Regions from separate parts of the Streptomyces sp. NPDC091271 genome, predicted to be linked through region 1. Evidence: riboswitches for the same ligand, from Rfam matches in the RefSeq annotation. Region 1 holds a riboswitch; each other region holds the start of a gene.

The links. A riboswitch is a leader RNA that binds a small molecule or an ion and turns the genes downstream of it on or off. The one in region 1 is predicted to bind thiamine pyrophosphate.
Region 2: it holds a riboswitch for thiamine pyrophosphate, as region 1 does, so the genes downstream of both, thiC (phosphomethylpyrimidine synthase ThiC) here and ACIQM3_RS06805 (thiamine ABC transporter substrate binding subunit) in region 1, are expected to answer to the same signal.
Region 3: it holds a riboswitch for thiamine pyrophosphate, as region 1 does, so the genes downstream of both, thiO (glycine oxidase ThiO) here and ACIQM3_RS06805 (thiamine ABC transporter substrate binding subunit) in region 1, are expected to answer to the same signal.

Annotation. Positions count from the first base shown of each region.
Region 1 covers NZ_JBIVVD010000001.1:1,422,660-1,424,918, forward strand. Annotated here, with positions in the region: gene rlmN (23S rRNA (adenine(2503)-C(2))-methyltransferase RlmN) at 35-1,141, shown strand; TPP riboswitch at 1,217-1,333, shown strand; gene ACIQM3_RS06805 (thiamine ABC transporter substrate binding subunit) at 1,407-2,259, shown strand, end outside.
Region 2 covers NZ_JBIVVD010000006.1:440,750-443,008, reverse strand. Annotated here, with positions in the region: gene thiC (phosphomethylpyrimidine synthase ThiC) at 1-1,242, opposite strand, end outside; TPP riboswitch at 1,235-1,368, opposite strand; gene ACIQM3_RS26105 (YibE/F family protein) at 1,440-2,259, shown strand, end outside.
Region 3 covers NZ_JBIVVD010000005.1:383,602-385,860, reverse strand. Annotated here, with positions in the region: gene thiO (glycine oxidase ThiO) at 1-1,040, opposite strand, end outside; TPP riboswitch at 1,038-1,150, opposite strand; gene ACIQM3_RS22870 (NAD(P)/FAD-dependent oxidoreductase) at 1,296-2,259, shown strand, end outside.

The DNA of each region.
Region 1 (2,259 bases):
AGTACCTCGGCGTGTCTGCGACACTGGATGAACCATGCCTAAGCCCGGAGAACTCACTTTCGTCGCGCCCCGTGGAGCCAAGCGGCCGCCGCGGCACCTCGCCGACCTCACCCCCGACGAGCGCAAGGAAGCAGTCGCCGCGACCGGCGAGAAGCCCTTCCGTGCCAAGCAGCTGTCGCAGCACTACTTCACGCGGTTCGCGCACGACCCGGCGGAGTGGACCAACATCCCGGCCGCGTCGCGGGACAAGCTCGCCGAGGCGATGTTCCCCGACCTGATGTCGGTGATGCGCCACATCAGCTGCGACGACGACACCACCCGCAAGACGCTCTGGAAATTGCACGACGGCACGCTCGTGGAGTCCGTCCTCATGCGTTACCCGGACCGGGTGACCATGTGCATCTCGTCACAGGCCGGCTGCGGGATGAACTGCCCGTTCTGCGCCACCGGGCAGGCCGGACTCGACCGCAACCTGTCGACCGCCGAGATCGTGCACCAGATCGTGGACGGCATGCGGGCCCTGCGCGACGGGGAGGTCCCGGGCGGGCCCGCGCGGCTGTCCAACATCGTCTTCATGGGCATGGGCGAGCCGCTGGCCAACTACAAGCGCGTGGTCGGGGCGATCCGCCGGCTGACCGACCCGGAGCCGGACGGCCTCGGGCTGTCGCAGCGCGGGATCACCGTGTCCACGGTGGGTCTGGTGCCGGCGATGCTCCGCTTCGCCGACGAGGGCTTCAAGTGCCGCCTCGCGGTCTCGCTGCACGCTCCGGACGACGACCTGCGCGACACCCTCGTCCCCGTGAACACCCGCTGGAAGGTCCGTGAGGTCCTGGACGCCGCGTGGGAGTACGCGGAGAAGTCGGGCCGCCGCATCTCCATCGAGTACGCGCTCATCCGCGACATCAACGACCAGGCCTGGCGGGGCGACCGGCTGGGCCGGCTGCTCAAGGGCAAGCGGGTGCACGTCAACCTCATCCCGCTCAACCCGACGCCGGGGTCCAAGTGGACCGCCTCTCGGCCCGAGGACGAGAAGGCGTTCGTCGAGGCGATCGCCTCGCACGGTGTGCCGGTCACCGTCCGGGACACCCGTGGCCAGGAGATCGACGGCGCCTGCGGGCAGCTGGCGGCGTCCGAGCGCTGAGGGCCCTGCCTACGGGCAGGATCCGGCCGGTCCGGCGTGATCCGGCCGGTGTAGCCTGGCCGGGAAATCAACTTCATATTCCGACAGGGGAGCGCCACAGCGCTGAGAGTGCGGCACCGAGGACAGGTCGGCCGCAGACCCTCTGAACCTCGCCCGGGTCATTCCGGGTAGGAAGTTCGGACCTTACTCAAGCTGTTGCGCCCTGCCCGCTCGCCGAGCGGGCGGGGCCGCGTCTCTTCCTGGTCACCTCCAGGAGGACATCACCATGAACACCACGACGAAGTACGCGGCGACCGCGCTCGCCGCCGCGCTCGGAGTCACCGCGCTCGCGGGCTGCGGCGGCTCCGACGACAAGTCTTCCGGTGACACGGGAGCCGGTTCGAAGACCGTCACACTCGTCAGCCACGACTCGTTCAACGCCTCGGACGCCGTCCTGAAGGCGTTCACGAAGGAGACCGGCTACAAGGTCAAGGTGCTCAAGAGCGGTGATGCCGGGGCGGCGCTCAACCAGGAGATCTTGACCAAGGGCTCCCCTCGTGGCGACGTGTTCTTCGGCGCCGACAACACCCTGCTCTCGCGTGCCCTGGACAACGGCCTGTTCACGCCGTACGAGGCGAAGGGCCTGGACCGCGTCGCGGCCGACACGCAGCTCGACGCGGACAAGCACCGGGTCACGCCCATCGACACCGGCGACATCTGCGTCAACTACGACAAGAAGTACTTCGCCGACAAGAAGCTCGACCCGCCGAACTCCTTCGACGACCTGCTGAAGCCCGCGTACAAGAACCTCCTCGTCACCGAGAACGCCGCGACCTCGTCGCCCGGCCTCGGCTTCCTCCTCGGCACCGTCGCCAGCCAGGGCGAGACCGGGTACCAGGACTACTGGAAGAAGCTGAAGAGCAACGGCGTCAAGGTCGTCGACGGCTGGGAGCAGGCCTACAACGAGGAGTTCTCCGGCTCCGCGGGCGGCAGGAAGGCCAAGGCCGACAGGCCGCTCGTGGTCTCGTACGCCTCCAGCCCGCCCGTCGAGGTGCTGTACGCCGATCCGCAGCCCGGCGAGGCCCCGACCGGTGTCGCCGCCGGCACCTGCTTCCGCCAGATCGAGTTCGCCGGACTGC
Region 2 (2,259 bases), on a different contig from region 1:
GAGGTCGATGTTCTCCTTGATCTTGTGCATGGGGACGTGCCCCGGGCCCTCGATCATGGTCTGCACGCCGAACCGCTTGGCGACGGTGTTGAGCTCGCCGAGTGTCCGGAGTTCGGCGAACTGGGCCTCGTCGTTGGCGTCGGCGATGGAGCCGGGACGCAGCCCGTCACCGAGCGAGTACGTCACGTCGTACGCCGCGAGGATCTCGCACAGCTCCTCGAAGTGCTCGTACAGGAACGACTCCTTGTGGTGTGCCAGGCACCAGGCGGCCATGATGGACCCGCCGCGCGAGACGATCCCGGTCTTGCGACGGGCCGTCAACGGAACGTACGGCAGCCGCACGCCGGCGTGCACCGTCATGTAGTCGACGCCCTGCTCCGCCTGCTCGATGACGGTGTCCTTGTAGATCTCCCACGTCAGCTCCTCGGCCCGGCAGTCGACCTTCTCAAGTGCCTGGTAGAGGGGGACGGTGCCGATCGGCACGGGGGAGTTGCGCAGGACCCACTCGCGGGTGGTGTGGATGTTGCGGCCGGTGGAGAGGTCCATGACCGTGTCGGCGCCCCACTTGGTGGCCCAGGTCATCTTGTCCACCTCCTCCTCGATCGAGGAGGTGACCGCGGAGTTGCCGATGTTGGCGTTGACCTTCACCAGGAAACGCTTGCCGATGATCATCGGTTCGATCTCCGGGTGGTTGACGTTGGCCGGCAGGACCGCCCGGCCCGCCGCGATCTCCTCGCGCACGACCTCGGGTCCGACGTTCTCCCGGATCGCGACGTACTCCATCTCCGGGGTGATCTCGCCCCGGCGGGCGTACGCGAGCTGTGTGACGGGCCGGCCGTCGCGACTGCGGCGGGGCTGGCGCGGGCGGCCCGGGAAGACCGCGCCGAGGTTGCGCAGACCGCCCCTCGGCGAGGTGTGCTTCAGCCCGTCGTCCTCGGGACGCGCGGGCCGTCCCGCGTACTCCTCGGTGTCCCCCCGGGCGATGATCCAGTTCTCCCGGAGGGGGGCGAGCCCCCGGCGTACGTCGGTGTCGGTGGTGGGGTCGGTGTACGGCCCGGACGTGTCGTACAGCGTCACGTCCTGGCCGTTGGTGAGGTGCACCTGACGGACCGGCACCCGGAGATCCGGGCGTGAGCCCTGGACGTAACCCTTGTGCCAGCCGATGGACTTCCTGGCCTCGTCGCCCTCCGCATGCTGGGCGTTCTGCTTCGAGGCAGGCGTGCGTGCGTCCGCTGTGGTCATGAGACCTACTCCCTACGCCGGCATTACCCGGTAACAGGTTCGGCGGTCGGCGCAGCGTGTCCCGTATCGATATACGGAGGTCAGCGCCCTCTCAGCCCGGTGCTCCGAGCTCCCGCGTGTACAGATGTGCCCCCACGCTAACCTCCGTTCTGGCGTGCTGGCCAGAGGGCCTCCCCGGTTCTTGGGATGATCGCCGGGTGACGTCCCCCGGAAGCGCCCCCGAACCCCACGGCCCCGCATCAGGCAGCGCACAGAGTCATGCGCACGGCCACACCCACAGCCACGGGCCTGCCGCACCCGTGTCCAAGCATCTGCGCAAGGTCATCGCGGCCGTACTGATCCCCTTCGCCACCGCGGTCCTGGTCGGCCTCGTGGCCTTCTGGCCCGGCGGGGCACCCGCCCATGAGCGCACGGGGGTCGGCTTCGACCGTCAGACCCAGGACGGGCAGGTCACGAAGGTCGTCCCGGTCGACTGCGCGGACGTCAACGCCTCGCAGGTGCCGCCGACCGGAGACACCTCCACCCCGTCGGGACGCGAAGCCGTCAACGAGCAGTCGGGGGAGTGCAAGAAGGCCACCGTCGAGGTGACCACCGGCAAGGACGAGGGCCGTACGTTCGTCGAGGTCATCCAGCCCGACGCACCCCGTCAACTGCGCGAGGGCCAGGGGGTGGTCGTCGCGTACGCACCCGACGCGCCCCGGGACCTGCAGTACTCGGTGACCGATGTCGACCGCTCGTTCCCCATGGCCCTGCTCGCCGGGATCTTCGCCCTCGTGGTGGTCGCGGTGGGCAGGCTGCGCGGTCTGATGGCCCTGATCGCTCTCGCCGTCTCGTTCGCCGTGCTGACCCTGTTCATCCTTCCGGCGATCCTGCAGGGCTCGAACCCCCTGGTCGTCGCGGTGATCGGGGCCAGCGCCATCATGCTGATCGCCCTCTACACCTGCCACGGGCTGACGGCCCGCACCTCCGTGGCCGTCATCGGCACGCTCATCTCGCTGCTGCTGATCGGGCTGCTGG
Region 3 (2,259 bases), on a different contig from region 1:
CCGTTGCGGTGGTGTCCGGTGGCGAGATGCAGGCCGGGCAGTGCCGTGGGTCCCAGCAGCGGCGCGTTGTCCGGCGAGGCGGGCCGCAGACCGGCCCGGGTCTCGGTCAGCGGCAGCTCCGTGATGCCGGGCATCAGCTCATGGGCGTCCCGCAGCAGCTCGTACACCCCGCCCGCGGTGACCGTGGTGTCCCAGCCCATCTCCTCCGTCGTCGCGCCGACCACCAGCTCACCGTTGGCACGCGGGACCAGATACACCTGGCTGCCGCGCACCACCGCCCGCACCGTCCGGCTGAGGAAGGGGGCGTAGGCGGGAGGCACGGTCAGCCGCAGCACCTGGCCCTTGACCGGGCGCACCGGCGGCAGGACCGCCTCGGGAACGCCCTGGAACCGGCCGCTGAGGCTGCCGCCGGCGAGCACCACCTGGCCGGCCGCGAGCTCGGTGCCGTCCGCCAGGACCGCTCCCGTCGCGCGGCCGCCCAGGACGGAGAGCCGCTGGACCCAGGCACGGCGGAAGACCACCCCCGCCCGCTCGCACGCGGTGACCAGGGCCGAGGCCAGCCGCCGGGGATCCACCTGGTGGTCGCCGTCGACGCGCAGCCCGCCGCGCACACCGGGGGCGAGCATCGGCTCCAGACGGCGGCACTCGCGGCCGCTGAGCCACTCGGACTCCAGCCCGGAACGCTGCTGCAGAGCGTGCAGCTCCCGCAGATGCGCCCGGTCGTCCGAGTCCAGCGCGACGGACAGGGTGCCGCAGGCGCGGAAGCCGGTCTCCTGCCCGCTCGCCTCCTCCAGCTCGGCCACGAACGCCGGATAGCGTGCGGCGGACGCCACGTTGAGGCCGAGCAGCGTCTGCTCGCCGTAGTGGAGTTCGGTGACGGCGGCGAGCATCCCGGCCGCGACCTGGGCGGCGCCGCCGCCCGGCGCGGGATCGGCCACCGTGGTGCGCAGGCCCTGCTGGGCCGACCGCCAGGCGGTCACCAGCCCGATGATGCCGCCTCCGACGACCAGGACGTCGGAACTGTCTGCGGAGATACGCATGGGCGTCCAGCCCCTCCCTTCGCCGGCATGACCCGGATCAGGTTCGTACGGTCGGAGGCCGGCCAGCCTCCCTCTCAGCCCGGTACGCCCGGACTCCCGCGAGTGCCTTACGGTGGCCAGCCTAGACCCCGCCCCTCGCAGCCGGTAAGGGACCGGCACCGGTGGCCCGTTCACCCGGCGGTCCGTCCTCCCGCGGTCGCCGGCCAGGTCCCAAGAGCCCGGCGTGATCCGGACGGGAGGCCCTAGGGTGGACAGGTGAGCGAGCGGACACAGGACCCGGCAGCGGGGCAGCGGGGCAGCGGAGTCGTGATCGTGGGTGCCGGCATGGCCGGAGTGCAGACGGCCGTGGCCCTGCGCGAACAGGGCTTCACCGGCCCCGTCACCCTGATCGGCGCCGAACCCCACCAGCCCTACGACAGGCCGCCCCTGTCCAAGGCGGTCCTGCTCGGCAAGGCGGAGGACTCCGCCTTCGACGTCGACTTCGAGGCCCTGGACATCACCTTGCGCCTGGGGCTCGACGTGGCCGGACTGCGTGCAGGGGCGCACGAGCTGGACACCCCGGAGGGGCCCGTCGCCTACGACGTGCTGGTTCTCGCCACCGGAGCGGAACCCGTCGGACTGCCCGGTTCCGAGGGCGTGCCCGGCGTCCATCTGCTGCGCACCCTCGACGACGCGGCACGGCTGCGGCCCGTCCTGGAGCGGCAGCACGACGTGGTCGTCGTCGGAGCGGGCTGGATCGGCGCCGAGTTCGCCACGGCGGCCCGCGCGGCCGGGTGCGCGGTCACCGTCGTGGAGGCCGCAGGCCGCCCCCTCGCGGGCACGATGCCCGCCGAGGTCGCCGAGCCCATGGCCGCCTGGTATGCCGAGAGCGGAGCCGAACTCCTCACCGGCGCCCGGGTCGCCGGCGTCGAACAGGGTGCCGTCCACCTCGCGGACGGACGGGTGATCCCCGCCGGGGCGGTGGTCGTCGGCATCGGCGCGAGGCCCGCCACCGCGTGGCTCGCGGGCTCGGGCATCGCGCTCGGCCCCGACGGCTCGGTCACCGCGGACAGCTCGCTCCGCACCTCGCTGCCCGATGTCTACGCCGTGGGCGACTGCGCCTCCTTCCCGTCCGCCCGCTACGGGGAGCGGCTGCTGGTCCACCACTGGGACAACGCGCTCCAGGGGCCGCGGACGGTCGCCGCCGCCCTCGCGGACGGTGCGGTCAGGACGTACGACC